DNA from 2 places in the Klebsiella sp. A52 genome. Region 2 is predicted to be linked to the other one. Evidence: predicted binding sites of a transcription regulator. Region 2 holds the regulator's gene; the other holds the start of a gene.
What was found. Region 2 encodes Fur, which represses iron uptake genes when iron is present. Its sites were predicted from a motif close to ATAATAATGAGAACNACTATCAA; they were not measured.
Positions count from the first base shown of each region.

Region 1: a site for Fur is predicted at 2,078-2,100, ahead of KGA69_RS15665 (TonB-dependent siderophore receptor). Genes of this name have one in related genera too.

Region 1 is NZ_CP074437.1:3,310,296-3,318,042, reverse strand. Features, by position in the region: gene KGA69_RS15675 (AraC family transcriptional regulator) at 1-96, shown strand, start outside; gene KGA69_RS15670 (alpha,alpha-trehalase) at 219-1,952, shown strand; gene KGA69_RS15665 (TonB-dependent siderophore receptor) at 2,174-4,294, shown strand; gene KGA69_RS15660 (TIGR04222 domain-containing membrane protein) at 4,493-5,344, shown strand; gene KGA69_RS15655 (DUF2207 domain-containing protein) at 5,360-6,181, shown strand; gene emtA (membrane-bound lytic murein transglycosylase EmtA) at 6,239-6,850, opposite strand; gene ldcA (muramoyltetrapeptide carboxypeptidase) at 6,946-7,747, shown strand, end outside.
Region 2 is NZ_CP074437.1:4,906,843-4,914,589, reverse strand. Features, by position in the region: gene tcuA (FAD-dependent tricarballylate dehydrogenase TcuA) at 1-1,122, opposite strand, end outside; gene tcuR (tricarballylate utilization LysR family transcriptional regulator TcuR) at 1,219-2,145, opposite strand; gene fur (ferric iron uptake transcriptional regulator) at 2,258-2,710, opposite strand; gene fldA (flavodoxin FldA) at 3,003-3,533, opposite strand; gene ybfE (LexA regulated protein) at 3,683-3,976, opposite strand; gene ybfF (esterase) at 4,110-4,883, opposite strand; gene seqA (replication initiation negative regulator SeqA) at 5,113-5,673, shown strand; gene pgm (phosphoglucomutase (alpha-D-glucose-1,6-bisphosphate-dependent)) at 5,706-7,346, shown strand; gene KGA69_RS23260 (hypothetical protein) at 7,402-7,747, shown strand, end outside.

The DNA of each region.
Region 1 (7,747 bases), 1.6 Mb from region 2:
GTCGCCCAGGCGCTGGAGTTTGCCAGCGATAGCGCCTTCATCTACTTCTTCCGTACTCAGACCGGCAAAACGCCGGGACAATATGTCGCCAGGTAAATACTCTGTTTTCGGCCAAAATGTTAACTCCAGCACGCGAGGCGGCCGATATTCGGCTAAGGTTTTCTGATGGCCGTTCGCAGTGGCGCGAAGTCAGCAAAACGTAAAATGGAGAATTATCGATGACGAGATCGGTTCTACGTCGCCCGGAAACCCTGACCCACCTTATTCAACTGGCGCTGGGAGGCGCAATGTTAAGCCTGGCGACATTCGCCGCGCAGGCAGATGACAACACCTCCCCGGTGCCGCAATCGCCTGATGAACTTTTAGGCCCGCTATTTAACGACGTGCAAAGCGCGAAACTCTTCCCTGACCAAAAAACCTTCGCTGATGCGGTCCCGAATAGCGATCCGCTAATGATCCTTGCCGACTATCGGATGCAAAAAGGTCAGGCCAGCTTCGATCTGCGCCATTTCGTCGAGATCAACTTCACCCTGCCGCGGGATAACAATCAATACGTGCCGCCGAAAGGGCAAACCCTGCGTCAACACATTGATGGGCTATGGCCGGTGCTAACCCGCAGCACCGTCGAGGTCGAGAAGTGGGATTCGCTGCTGCCGCTACCGAAACCTTATGTGGTGCCCGGTGGACGCTTCCGCGAAGTCTATTATTGGGATAGCTATTTCACCATGCTGGGCCTCGCCGAAAGCGGGCACTGGGATAAAGTGGAAGACATGGTGGCCAATTTTGCCGCCGAGATTGACCGCTGGGGGCATATTCCAAACGGCAACCGCAGTTACTATCTGAGCCGTTCGCAACCGCCGTTCTTTTCCTTTATGGTTGAGCTGCTGGCCAGCCACGATGGCGATCGGGCGCTAAAGACCTGGCTGCCGCAGATGGAAAAAGAGTATCGCTACTGGATGGAAGGCGCCGATGCGCTGACGCCCGGCAACGCGAATAAACGCGTGGTACGTCTGGAAGATGGCGCGCTGCTTAACCGCTACTGGGATGATAACGATACGCCTCGCCCGGAGTCCTGGCTTGACGACGTGACTACCGCCAAAAACAATCCTAACCGCCCGGCCACCGAAATCTATCGTGACCTACGTTCCGCCGCGGCCTCCGGATGGGACTTCAGTTCTCGCTGGATGGATAATCCGCAGCAGCTGGGGACTATCCGCACCACCAGCATCATTCCGGTCGATCTCAATGCGCTGATGTTCCACATGGAGAAAACCATTGCCCGCGCCAGTAAAGCCGCAGGTGACAGCGCTAAAGCCGGACAGTACGACGCGCTGGCGAATGCCCGCCAGAAGGCGCTGGAAAAATATCTGTGGAACGATAAAGAGGGCTGGTATGCCGATTACGATCTGAAGAGCCATAAAGTTCGCAATCAGCTGACCGCCGCGGCGCTGTTCCCGCTGTACGTCAAAGCGGCCTCCAGCGAACGTGCCGCGAAGGTAGCCGCCGCCGCCGAAAGCCGCCTGCTGAAGCCCGGCGGGCTTACCACCACCACGGTCAATAGCGGCCAACAGTGGGATGCGCCAAACGGCTGGGCGCCGCTGCAGTGGGTGGCGGTGGAAGGTCTGCAGAACTATGGTCAGAAAAAGGTGGCCATGGACGTCACCTGGCGCTTCCTCAGCAACGTCCAGCACACCTATGACAGCAAGCAGAAGCTGGTTGAGAAATATGACGTGAGTTCGACGGGTACCGGCGGCGGCGGCGGAGAGTATCCTCTGCAGGACGGCTTTGGCTGGACCAACGGCGTGACGTTAAAGATGCTCGACCTGGTTTGCCCGCAAGATAAACCGTGCGATGCGCTGCCGGCAACCCGCCCGGCGCAGGCAGAAATCACCGCTGGCAAGCAGCCCGCCGCGAACGATGCCGTGGCGGCTGCGGAGAAAAAAGCCCAGTAATCCCCTGCGCGCGGCGATATCTTCGCCGCGCTTTTTCCATCGACGTAACCCCATCATCCGCCGACAGCCAGCAAAATGTCTTCTTGCTCTGAGGAGGACTATTTTGCTTGATCATGCAAAAGCAAACGATAATAATTCGCATTATTTTTAACGAAAAAGCATTTCGTTTATTTCCGCGGCGGCGCACAGGAGTGCCAGACCGCGCTATTCAGGATTATGGCATGATCTCCTCTGTTAATTTTAAGCGCTCCGCGCTGGTGTGCGCCCTCGCGGCCGCTTTCCCTCTCGCCGCTCAGGCGCAAGATACCCTGATCGTGACCGCGCAACCTGACGACTCCGCCAGCGCGCAAACTCAAGGCTATAGCGCCAAAACGTCAACCGGCGCCACAAAAACCGACCAGCCGTTGATTACTACCGCCCAGTCGGTATCGGTGATCACCCGCCAGCAGATCGCCGATCAGGGCGCCAATACCGTAAGCCAGGCCCTACAGTATACGCCGGGGGTTTATTCCAGTTTTGGCGGCGGCGCGACGCGCTTTGATACCATCTCGCTGCGCGGCTACCACGGCGGCGACGTTGATAACCTGTTCCTTGACGGCATGCGCCTGATGAGCGACGGCGGCAGCCATAACGTACTGCAGATCGACCCATGGTTTATTGAACGCGTCGACGTCATCCGCGGCCCCTCTTCCGCCCTTTATGGCCAAAGCGTGCCGGGCGGGGTGGTCAATTTGACCTCCAAACGGCCGCAGTTCAGCCAGCAGGGGCACTTTCGCCTGACCGGCGGCACGCAAAATACTAAGGGCGCGGCCTTCGACTATACCGATGCCATTAATGACCAATGGGCCTGGCGGCTCATCGGCATGACCCGCAGCAGCGATACGCAGTATGATCATACCCGCGAAGAGCGCTATGCGATTTCGCCTTCCTTGCTGTGGCAGCCGGATAGCGATACTTCGCTGCTGTTGCGCGCCTACCTGCAAAAAGATCCCTCCGGCGGCTACCACGGCTCTCTGCCGCTGGATGGTACCCGTTATGCGCACAACGGCCGTAAGCTCTCACCCAGCACCAATGAAGGCGATCCGGGCGATGGCTACCAGCGCCGCGAGCAAATCTACAGCTATGAATTCAACCACCAGTTCAGCGATGTCTGGTCGGCTTACTCCGCGGGCAGCTATACCCATACGAATGTCTCGCTGGATCAGGTTTATCAGGTTGGCTGGGTGGGTGACAGCGACCTGCTTTCCCGCGGCTACAGCGGTTCCCGCGGGTCGCTGGACGGCTGGTCAACCGATAACCGCCTGCGCGCCGATTTCGCGACCGGTGAAGTGGCGCATACGTTAATCCTCGGCGCTGAGTATCATCGCTTCCGCAACGATTTATGGACCGGAGCCGGCGGCGCGGCGCCGCTTAACCCCTTTACCGGCTATACGCCGCAAACCGGGCATACCATCACCTACAGCGATAAAAATAATCGCCGTTATTACCAGACCGGGCTTTATCTGCAGGATGAAATGGTGTGGAATCGTTGGCACTTTGACGTTTCCGGACGCTACGACCGCATCGTTTCACAACAGGTTAGCGACACTTCAGGCACGTCAAACCGCCGCTCCGACGATCGCATCAGCGGCCGCGCCTCGCTGCTGTACGCGCTCGATAATGGCCTTTCGCCCTACTTAAGCTACAGCCAGGCGATTACCCCGGCGATGCTGCCGGGCGCCGATGGTACGTTATTAAAACCCACCACCGCCGAACAGGTGGAGGCCGGCTTGAAATTCCAGCCGCCGGGCAGCAGCGATTTGTATAGCATCGCGATTTACGATTTGATGCAAAAAGATGTCGCCACCCGCGATCCGAACATCGCCACCGCCACCTATATTCCCGCCGGGAAAGTGCATTCACAGGGCGTAGAGCTGGAAGCGCATAACCAGATTACGCCGCAATTGAGCACGATTGCCTCTTATACCTGGAATCGCCTGCGCTTTCAGGACACGAAAGACGGCACCGATAATAATACCCCTCAGCTGACGCCAGATCAGATGGCCTCATTCTGGGCGCGCTATCAATTGCCGGCGGGTATCACCCTTGGCGCGGGTGTGCGCTATATCGGTAAGCAGTGGGCCGATGACGCCAATACCGAGCGTTTACCGTCAGTCACCCTGATAGATGCGATGGCGCGCGCCGACCTCGGGGCATGGTCAACGGCGATGAAAGGCGCCTATATTCAGGTTAATGCGAATAATATCGGCGATCGCGAGTATATTTCCGGCTGCTACGGTACCGGCAACTGTTACTGGGGGGCTGAGCGTAGCGTCACGGCAACCGTGGGCTACGATTTTTAATTTACCTCGTAAACATAAGCCTCCTGAAATAAGTCGGAGGCTTAATTTCATAAACCACACAAATATCTGATCAGTGCTTTTTAATGAAAGCCGCCAGACAAACTAAATTTATTGTTTAACCAGAACCACCCTATTAAACTAGCTACTATTCTGGTAAAAATTCACGCGCAAGGTTGCGGTTATCACAAGGAGTGTGAAGTGAACAATTTAATCAGTTTCATCTCTGATTTATCCCCATTGTCCTTTATGGGTTACCATATATTATCAACCACGGTGATATATATTCTAGTGATGATTATTATCTCAAAGACTCGTCCTTCTGAGAAAAACACGCCGATACCACCACCTTACTCCATATCTCCGTCGTTTCTTGCCTGGCTACGGGGCAGAGCCACCGTCGTTATTCAATTAGCCATTTTCAGGCTATTAAGAAAAAACTACGTAATCATTATTCATTGCGCTGAGAATATCGAACTTTGCGCCAACCAGCAGTATGCAGAGTGCAAGATGACTCGTGTAGAAAAAATACTCTTTGACCATTTTTCTACACCAAAACCCAGCGCCCAGAATTTACCCCTTTCTCTTTACGTCGCCGATAAAAACCATTGGTCAGACGATCCCCAGTGTAGGGGCCTGATGCTCAGTCCGGCGCAACATACGTGGAATATGATCCTGATCGTCGTTCCTTCATTAATTTTAATCGGTACATATCTGTGGAAAACGTTTTTCGATAGTAGCACGCTTATCCACTCCGGCGTATTAAGCTGGCTCATGATGCTTATCGTTACCGGGCTTTGGTTGTTACTTTGGCTCATCATTACCTTAAATGCCACCCGGATGGACCGTGAGGGGATCTCAATTAACATTGTTCATAATTATGTAAATAGATTAAAGGATACTCTCATGGCTGAGGCCGAAACAACAACGGATGAAACAGCTGATTATTACGTCGCCATCGGTAAAACTTCCCTGCTACCCGAGAAATATCGTGAATTTATAACGATCATCAAGCCAATAAATTATGCATTTTCTGTTGAACGGCTTGAGTAGTCTGAGGGCGACATCATGTGGACTCTTATTATGCATATGCATCCTTTACTGTTTCTCGGCTGTATTATCGTTGTCGTCCCGGCTATTTATCTTTCTATCGGAATCATTATCGCCCTGACGCGGCCTGCGGCTAAAGCCCAGCAGTTAACGACCGGGATCGACCCATGGCTTCTTGCCTGGATTGACGGCGGCGGCACGCGGGTCATTCAGTTAGCAATGTTCAGTTTGTTACATAAAGGATATCTGTGGATCCCCGAGCCCGGGCAGATGTTGGCTAACGGACGTTATGCAAGCAATGAAATGAACGTCATTGAAAGAATTTTATTTGACCATTTTGAGGTACGAAAACCATGTCATGAAGATCTGCCTACTAGCCTGCATATCACCAACCTTAACATCTGGCAGGATCAGCAAAAAAGCCCAGAGCTGGCCTTAAGTATGCTACGCCGCCGATGCAATTTTCTGTTGTTCAGTATCCCCTCACTCATCTTAGCCGTAATATTAGCTTGTCGAATATTTATCTACGTCGATGTCGCTGAAAACACTTTTTGTTGGATATTGATGGTTACAGGAAGCCTGTTGTGGTTCACTGCATGGGGTTGCAACGTATGGGATCATAATCGTCTGGATTTGAATGGGGTCTCACATAATAATTCTCAGGCGCTTATCGGATTATTACGCGAAAAATTAGCCCAGACTAGCGATGAAATGGATGAGGCCACGGCTATGCTGGTGGTGGCGGTTAATGGAATCGAGTCCCTTCCTGAAAGTTACCGGGATTACAAAGAGTTGATTGGTCCCGTCAGCTACATCAGTTCAATTAGCCACGAAAGTTAGGATTATCTGAAAGGCACCCCGCAAGGCGAATCCTGCCTGACGGGGTGAGAGATGACGCTACATCGCGTCCAGCGCTTTCTGCAGTTTCCAGATATAGCGCGGGGCCTGCGGGGCAGGATGCTTTTTCGCCACGTGTTCAAAGAACTCATCGGCATCAAGATCGTTAATCTCGTCGATGGCGTCCTGGCGATTCGACGAGAAGGTGCGCAGCAGCGCGCCTGCGCCGTTGGCATAAGAGACCACCACCGCATAGCGCATCACCTGCGGGTCCTTAATCCCCGCCAGCGGGCCGTTTTCCAGAATGCTCAGATAAGCGGCGCCCATCGAAATATTGCGTTCCGGGTTTTTCAGCTCGCTGACCGAAGGCTGGCCACGCCAGCCCATCCGTTGATAGACATCGCGCCCGGAGGTCGACGGCTTCAACTGCATCAGTCCTACCGCACCGGATTTACTGACCACCGAGGGATTACCGCCGGACTCAATCGCGATGATCGCCGTTATCAGCTGCGGGTCAACCCCCCACGCGGCACCGGCTTTTTCACTGATCGGCATCCACTGCATCGACCGCTTCACCGGGACTTCCGGGTTCCACGGCGGATTGGTGTAATCGTGCTTCGAGCTACAACCGGCCAACAATACAAATAAAAAAACAAACCATCTCAATTTCACACATCTATCCTTATTGGCTGAAGTTTGCCGCACGGAGATGACAATAAACGTTCCAGGCGGCATGATAACCCTTTCATTCTTTGCAAGGAATTGCCATGTCTCAGTTTTATCTGGTCGCCCCTTCCGGTTACTGTATCAATCAACAGGCTGCGGCCCTTGGCGTGGCCCGTCTTCAGGAGGCCGGTCATCAGGTACTGAACCAACAGGCGATCCCCCGTCGACAGCAGCGTTTCGCCGGCAGCGACAGCGAACGTCTGGCCGATATTAACCAACTTGCATCCCTTGAGGGAAAAAACCACATCGTGCTGGCGGTGCGCGGCGGCTATGGCGCCACCCGGTTACTACCGCATATCGACTGGCAGGCATTATCGAAACGCCAACAGCGGGAACCGCTGCTTATCTGCGGCCACAGCGATTTCACCGCCATCCAGATGGGACTGCTGGCTAAAGCCAACGCTATCAGCTTCAGCGGGCCGATGTTAGCGGGCAATTTCGGCGCCGAAACCCTGAATGCGTTTACTGAACATCACTTCTGGCAGGCGCTACGCGAACCAGAATTTACCCTCGAATGGCAAAGCGACGGCCCAACCTGCCGCGTCGAAGGGACCCTGTGGGGCGGCAATCTGGCGATGGTCACGTCGCTCATCGGCACGCCGTGGCTCCCGCAGATTGACGACGGTATTCTGGTGCTTGAGGATATCAACGAGCATCCGTTCCGCGTTGAACGAATGCTGCTGCAGTTACTCAACAGCGGGATCCTTGCCCGCCAGCGGGCTATCGTGCTCGGCAGTTTTACCGGCGCGCAACCCAACGACTACGACGACGGTTATGATCTTCCCACCGTCTACGCCTGGCTACGTCAGCAACTCACCATCCCGCTGCTGACCGGCCTCGAGT
Region 2 (7,747 bases):
GTGGGTCTTCGGCGGCGTCAGGCCGGAGGTGGTGCAGTTATCAAGACGGGTATGGTCGAACTGGCCTGGCGTACAGGCGGCATTGTAGCTGGCGATGGTCTGTGACAAACGTTCGCCGTCCAGCCCCAATTGGCGCGCCAGTTCTGCGATGGTATTGGCCTGGGCGCCCGGAAATACCGGCGGCATAAATTGTCCAACGGCTTTGCTGTCGATGATCGAATAGCCGATTTGCCCCGGCTGGTGGGCGACCAGACGGCCCCAGATGGCGTAACGTTTGGGCCAGAAATCTTCCCCTTCATCATAAAAGCGCTCGGCATCGCGGTTCACCACCACCCCCAGCGACACGCAGTCGACGCGGGTACAGATGCCGCCGTCATAGAGCGGCGCCCGGGCGTCAATGGCGACGCAGTGCGACTGTGAAGGATCGCCGATGATATCGGCCCCGGCATCGATCATAAATTTGAGCAGCACTCCCTGATTAAAACGGGTGCCGCGGATGAGAAAGTTGTCTGCAGGCCATTCGCCGCGCTCATTTTGCCCCCAGGCTTCGCGCAGCCACTCGCGGTTAGATTCAAAACCGCCGGCGGCGAGCACGCAGGTTTTAGCGGCGATCCGCTCAGTGCCTGCCAGCGCGGCGACGAATTCGCCATCACGTAATTCAAGCGCCTGTACCGGGGTGTTATAGCGGATCTGTACGCCCATCTGTTCGGCGCTGCGGTAATAGGCATTGACCAGGGCTTTGCCGCCGCCCATAAAAAAGGCGTTAGTGCGGGCGACGTGCAGGGCGCCGGATAACGGCGGTTGAAAGTTAACGCCATGGCGGCGCATCCAGTCCCGACAGTGCGACGAGGTGCGGATCACCAGACGGGCCAGCGCTTCGTTGGTATTGCCGTCGGTAACGCGCAGCAGATCCTGCCAGTATTCTTCTTCCGGATAGCTGTCGACTAAGACATCCTGCGGCGCATCGTGCATACAACGCAGATTACGCGTGTGCTGAGAGTTACCGCCCCGCCATTCCCGCGGCGCGGCTTCCAGCAGCAGTACGGATGCGCCTGCTTCCCGGGCGGTTAAGGCGGCGCATAACGCGGCGTTGCCGCCGCCAATCACCAGTACATCCACCATTATCGGCTCCATTACGCTTTGACTAATTGTTAAATTTGTAATGGAAATGTAAGGTGCAGGGGCGGCAGGCGCTATGGCGTAAAGCTAAAGGGGGGTTTAGTGTGTGTAAAGACTGGCGCCCGGCCAGTTGCCGGATTCAACTAGCTGGCGCATGACTTTTGCCAGCATTACCCGTGCCGCAAGGCCTGCCGGGGTGAGTTCGTCATCGGAAAGACTGACCAGAAAATTCGGTCGGCTAAGTACCGGATTATCGACGCCGATCACTCTTAGCGCCTGGCTGTCGAGATGAGAAATCGCCGCGCCCGGCTGCAGCGTGGCGCCGAGCCCGTCACGAACGGCGCGCATCAGCAGGGCCAGGCCATCGATTTCAGCCACCACGTCAACGTTGATGGCGTGCTCCTGGCAAATAGCGTCCAGCCTGCCGCGCAGGCCATGCCCCTGGCTTGGCATAATCAGCGGGATGGCGGCCAGTTGGTTCGGGGAGATGCTATCGCCGGGCAGCGGCGCCAGCACGTCATGGGCGCCAATCAGGAACAGACGTTCCTCAAGAATGGGTCGGGCGCTCCAGCGCAGGATCTTCTCTTTCTGGAAAACGATGGCTAAATCGAGCTGGCGGGTGTTGATCATCCGTTCCAGATTGCCGGAGAGGCTCTCCACCAGGTGCAGGCGGACGTCGGCGTAGCTTTCGCGCATGGCGTTGATAAAAGGTACGCCCAGTACAGAAGCGGTGCTCGGCGCCATACCGACGCTGACGTGACCGGAAAGGCGCGCTTCACGCGCGGCGAGAATGGCATCGTCAGCATGGCGCAGCGCCAGTTGCGCCTGCGAGTAAAAGGCGAGGCCGGCGCTGGTGGGCATTACGCCGCGCGAAGTCCGTTGCAGCAGGCGGATAGCGAGTTCATTTTCCAGACGCGCCATTTGCTGGCTGAGCGCAGAGACGCCAATATTCAGATCGAGCGCGGCGCGGCCCATACTGCCGGTTTCCACAATGCGGACAAAATAGCGTAGCTGGCGCAGCTCCATATTGACTCTCCGTACAAGGCGTTATGCTCTGACAGAATACGCATGCCGGTGGATTTCGCCCATAAAAAAGCCAACCTTGAGGTTGGCTTTTTACAACAAACGAGACGGGAAATTATTTATTCACCGCATCGTGGGCATGTTCATCTTCGCGGCAGTCGCCTTCCGCACAGTGGCCGTACAGGTACAGGCTGTGGTTGGTTAAGCGGATGCCGTGTTGCGCAGCAATTTCACGTTGGCGGGATTCGATAGAATCATCGCTGAACTCGATCACTTTGCCGCAATCGAGGCAAATCAGGTGATCGTGGTGGTGCTGCTGAGTCAGCTCGAATACGGATTTACCGCCTTCGAAGTTGTGACGAGTCACGATGCCTGCATCGTCGAACTGGTTCAGCACGCGGTAAACGGTAGCCAGACCAATCTCTTCACCCATATCGATCAGGCGTTTATATAAATCTTCCGCACTGACGTGATGGTTATCCGGTTCCTGCAACACTTCCAGAATTTTCAGTCGGGGAAGTGTGACTTTCAGGCCAGCCTTCTTTAATGCGATATTGTTGTCAGTCATGCGGAATCTGTCCTGTTGCTAAAGATCGGCTTCCTTCAAAGGGAAGCAATACAGAGAATCACCCGATGTAATGCGTCTCATTATAGAGCTGCAACTCTGAAATGAAAACTGCAACCATCGCGCCTTGTAAGCTGTCAAAAACGAATTACCAGCTACAAACTGTGTCACGTGACCTCGTGGAATCAGAGGACATTGTACAGATATGTGATGAAAAGTTAAAAACTTGTAGCTATTAGTTTGATTGCTTTTATCTATTAATTCAGCGCAGCTTAATAGCTGCGCTGTTTGATTCTTAGGCGTTTTTGATTTCTTCCAGATGCAGCTCTTCGGAAATCTGCTTCACCCACTTCTCAACGCGCTCGTTGGTCAGTTCCGGCTGACGGTCTTCATCAATCGCCAGACCTACGAAGTGATCGTCGTCTGCCAGGCCTTTAGAAGCTTCAAAGTGGTAGCCCGCGGTCGGCCAGTGGCCAACGATGGTTGCGCCGCGCGGTTCAATGATGTCACGAATGGTGCCCAGCGCATCGCAGAAGTATTCTGCGTAATCTTCCTGGTCGCCGCAGCCAAACACGGCTACCAGCTTACCGTTGAAGTCGATCTCTTCCAGCGTCGGGAAGAAGTCGTCCCAGTCGCACTGCGCTTCGCCGTAGTACCAGGTTGGGATGCCGAGCAGCAGAATATCGTGGCTTTCCAGATCTTCTTTGCTGCTCTTGGCAATGTCGTGAACTTCAGCAACGTCTTTACCGAGCTGCTTTTGGATCATTTTTGCAATATTTTCGGTGTTGCCGGTGTCGCTGCCAAAAAAGATGCCGATGATTGCCATGAGTAAAATAACCTCTTGAAACTTAATGATGTGGTAGTGGCATTATGCCTACAGTTAACGGCAATCATAGCAGAACAGGGAAGGGCGCGGAAACAGCAATAACGTCCTGGTGCACACTCTGCTACATGAAAGCGATTTTTTTGCGTTTTTCAGACTTCGCCCTGATTACGCAGGCAGGCCAGTTGGTGCATCAGCATCTCTTCGATAAGATCGCTGCGGCTCATGTTGCGGGCTTCCGCCAGCTCATTAAGCGCGTCGACCGCATCGGCGTTGAGCTTCAACTCAACGCGCTTCAAGCCGCGAACTTTATCGCGTTTGAGCTGATTGCGTTTGTTGATGCGCAGTTGTTCATCGCGCGAAAGCGGATTGGTTTTCGGTCTACCCGGGCGACGCTCATTTGCGAACAAATCTAATGTCGTTCGGTCCGTTTGTTCTTTTGCCATGATTCAGAGTGACTTCGGGGAAACAAGCTGCCGGGCTATAGCCGGCGCAGATAGCGCGCCATAATACATCAGGCGAACCGCCGCGCCAACGACCGCGGGCATTATGCCGCGCGGTCGGGCGTTTTTTAGCCACTCAGGCTTCAATTGTGCTCAGATAACGGCGAATTGCGCGTAAAACCGCCTCGGGTTTTTCCGCATGCACCCAGTGTCCGGCGCCGGCAATGACGTGAGCGCGGGCCTGCGGGAACTGCGCCAGCAGCGCGTCGCGGTATTCATCGGTGACATAAGGGGAGTTGCCGCCGGGAATAAATTGCGCCGGGTGCGGCCAGGCTGGCACCGTTTCCCAGCCGACAATATGCGGGTATTGATCCCACAGCGCCGGCACGTTGAAGCGCCACGCGCCGTCGACAAAGGATTTCAGCAGAAACTGAATGACGCCTTCTTCATTTATATGCTCGCGCATCACCTGCGCCGCCTGCTGGCGGGTGCTGGCGGCGGATTCGCTGACGGCGTTAATCGCCGCGAAGATCTCATCGTGACGGCGGACGTGATAAGCCACTGGCGCAATATCAATCGCCACCAGCCCGGCGATGCGATCCGGCGCCAGCGCGGTCAGCGCCATCACCGCTTTGCCGCCCATTGAATGGCCGATAAAGGTCGCTTTCTCTATCTGATGATCGTCAAGAGTATCCAACAGATCCTGCGCCATCGCGCGGTAGGTCATCTCCGGCGAACGCGGCGATAAGCCGTGGTTGCGCATATCGACCTGCAATATATCGTAGTCGGCGACCAGATCGCGGGCGAGGATCCCAAGGTTGTCCAGGCTGCCGAACAGGCCGTGTACCAGGACGATTGGGGATTTATTGTGCGGGTTTTGTGCAGATTGCGCTCGGCTATTTAATTTCATGGCAAAGTTCTTTTTTTCGCTCCGTCGGGTTAGGGTATTATGTTGGACATTCTGCCATTAGGCTGCAAGACCCGGAAGCATTCTGAGTTTTACCGCCATCCTGGTTTGACGCTATTCGCGGTTGGGATTTGTCCTCTATCTGATGCCTTTTGCGCAGTAGTGTGAAAGACAAAGGATAGTTAATCCCGACGACTTGTATTCAGAAACAAAGAAATCGCACTGGATTAAGATGAAAACAATCGAAGTTGATGATGAGCTCTACCGCTATATTGCCAGCCACACTCTGCATATCGGCGAGAGCGCATCCGACATTTTACGGCGCATGCTGAAATTTACCGCCGTTTCTCAGCCTGCATCTGGCGCGCCTGCGGCGAAAGCCGCGCCGGCGGCTGCTCCTGCGGCGGCGCCAGTCGTCGAAGCGAAGCCGGCCAACCCGGTTAAAGATAAAGTCCGCGCCATGCGCGAACTGCTGTTATCTGACGAATACGCTGAACAAAAGCGCGCGGTTAACCGCTTCATGCTGGTATTGACTACGCTTTACTCGTTAGACAGTAAGGCTTTTTCAGAAGCCACTGAATCTCTGCACGGGCGCACCCGCGTATACTTCGCCGAAGATTCACGGACGCTGCTGAAAAGCGGTAATCAGACCAAACCGAAACAGGTTCCTGGTACGCCGTGGTGGGTTATCACCAATACTAATACCGGCCGTAAATGCAGCATGATCGAACACATCATGCAATCAATGCAGTTCCCTGCGGAGCTGATTGAAAAGGTTTGCGGCACGATCTAGTTAATTAAACTTTGCACCAGAAGGATCAGGCAATGGCAATCGATAAACGTGCGGGTCAGCCGGCACAACAGAGTGATTTGATTAACGTCGCCCAGCTGACCGCTCAGTACTATGTGCTGAAGCCGGAAGCGGGTAATGCGGAGCATGCGGTTAAGTTCGGCACCTCCGGCCATCGCGGTAGCGCAGGGCGCCACAATTTCAATGAGCAGCATATTCTGGCGATTGCGCAGGCGATTGCGGAAAACCGCGCGAAAAATGGTATCACCGGCCCGTGCTACGTGGGTAAGGATACCCACGCTTTATCCGAACCGGCATTCATTTCCGTGCTGGAAGTGCTGGCGGCGAACGGTGTTGATGTGATCGTTCAGGAAAACAACGGTTTCACTCCGACGCCGGCGGTCTCCAACGCGATTCTGGTGCATAACAAAAAAGGCGGCCCGCTGGCGGATGGTATTGTGATCACTCCATCGCACAACCCGCCGGAAGATGGCGGTATCAAGTACAACCCGCCAAACGGCGGCCCGGCTGATACCAACGTGACGAAAGTAGTGGAGAACCGCGCTAATGAACTGCTGGCCGCCGGTCTGCAGGGTGTGAAGCGTATCTCTCTCGACGCCGCGCTGGCGTCCGGCCACGTAAAAGAGCAGGACCTGGTGCAGCCGTTTATTGAAGGGCTGGCGGATATCGTCGATATGGCGGCTATCCAGAAAGCGGGCCTGAAACTGGGCGTCGATCCGTTGGGCGGCTCGGGTATCGAATACTGGAAACGTATCGGCGAGCACTACAAGCTGGATCTGACCATCGTCAACGATCAGGTCGATCAGACGTTCCGCTTTATGCACCTTGATAAAGATGGCGCGATCCGTATGGACTGCTCTTCCGAGTGTGCAATGGCGGGTCTGCTGGCGCTGCGCGATAAGTTCGATCTGGCCTTCGCCAACGATCCGGATTACGACCGTCACGGTATCGTGACTCCGGCTGGGCTGATGAACCCGAACCACTATCTGGCGGTGGCTATCAACTACCTGTTCCAGCATCGCCCACAGTGGGGCAAAGATGTTGCGGTTGGTAAAACGCTGGTTTCTTCGGCGATGATTGACCGCGTGGTTAACGATCTGGGCCGTAAGCTGGTGGAAGTGCCGGTAGGCTTCAAGTGGTTTGTTGACGGTCTGTTCGACGGCAGCTTCGGCTTCGGTGGTGAAGAGAGCGCCGGGGCATCGTTCCTGCGTTTCGACGGCACGCCGTGGTCCACCGATAAAGACGGTATCATCATGTGCCTGCTGGCGGCGGAAATCACCGCGGTCACCGGTAAGAACCCGCAGGAGCACTATAACGAGCTGGCGGAACGCTTTGGCGCCCCGAGCTACAACCGTCTGCAGGCCTCCGCCACTTCCGCGCAGAAAGCGGCGCTGTCTAAGCTTTCGCCGGAAATGGTGAGCGCCGATACGCTGGCGGGCGATCCGATCACCGCGCGTCTGACCGCGGCGCCGGGCAACGGCGCTTCTATCGGCGGGCTGAAAGTGATGACCGACAACGGCTGGTTTGCGGCCCGTCCGTCAGGCACCGAGGACGCCTACAAAATCTACTGCGAGAGCTTCCTTGGCGAAGAGCATCGCAAGCTAATTGAAAAAGAAGCGGTAGAGATTGTCAGCGAAGTGCTGAAAAACGCCTGATTGTCCTATCAGCATCAGGCCCCCTGCGGGCCTGATTTTTTTCGCAAGGAATGCGATGAAATTACAACGGAAGTCCCTTTTTTTGTTCTGGGCGTGGATGGATCTCTTTTTCGTCCTGCAATTCTTATGGTGGAATATTTCCCACCGCCGTCTTCCTTTCTACGACGATCTACTGGCGTATCTTCAGCTGCTGCACACTTACGGCGCAGCGGCGGCCTGGCTGTACCCGCTGAATGTTCTGCTGATTATCAGCATTCCGCTGTCGATGATCCTATTTTTCCGTCAGAGCCGCTATGCGCTGTGGTTGGCCTGGGGGCAGGCGCCGCTCAGGCTGGTATTTATGCAGCCTTCGCTGTCGCTGGGTCTGTGGCTGATTCAAGCCGCCGGCGTCAGGAATTTAG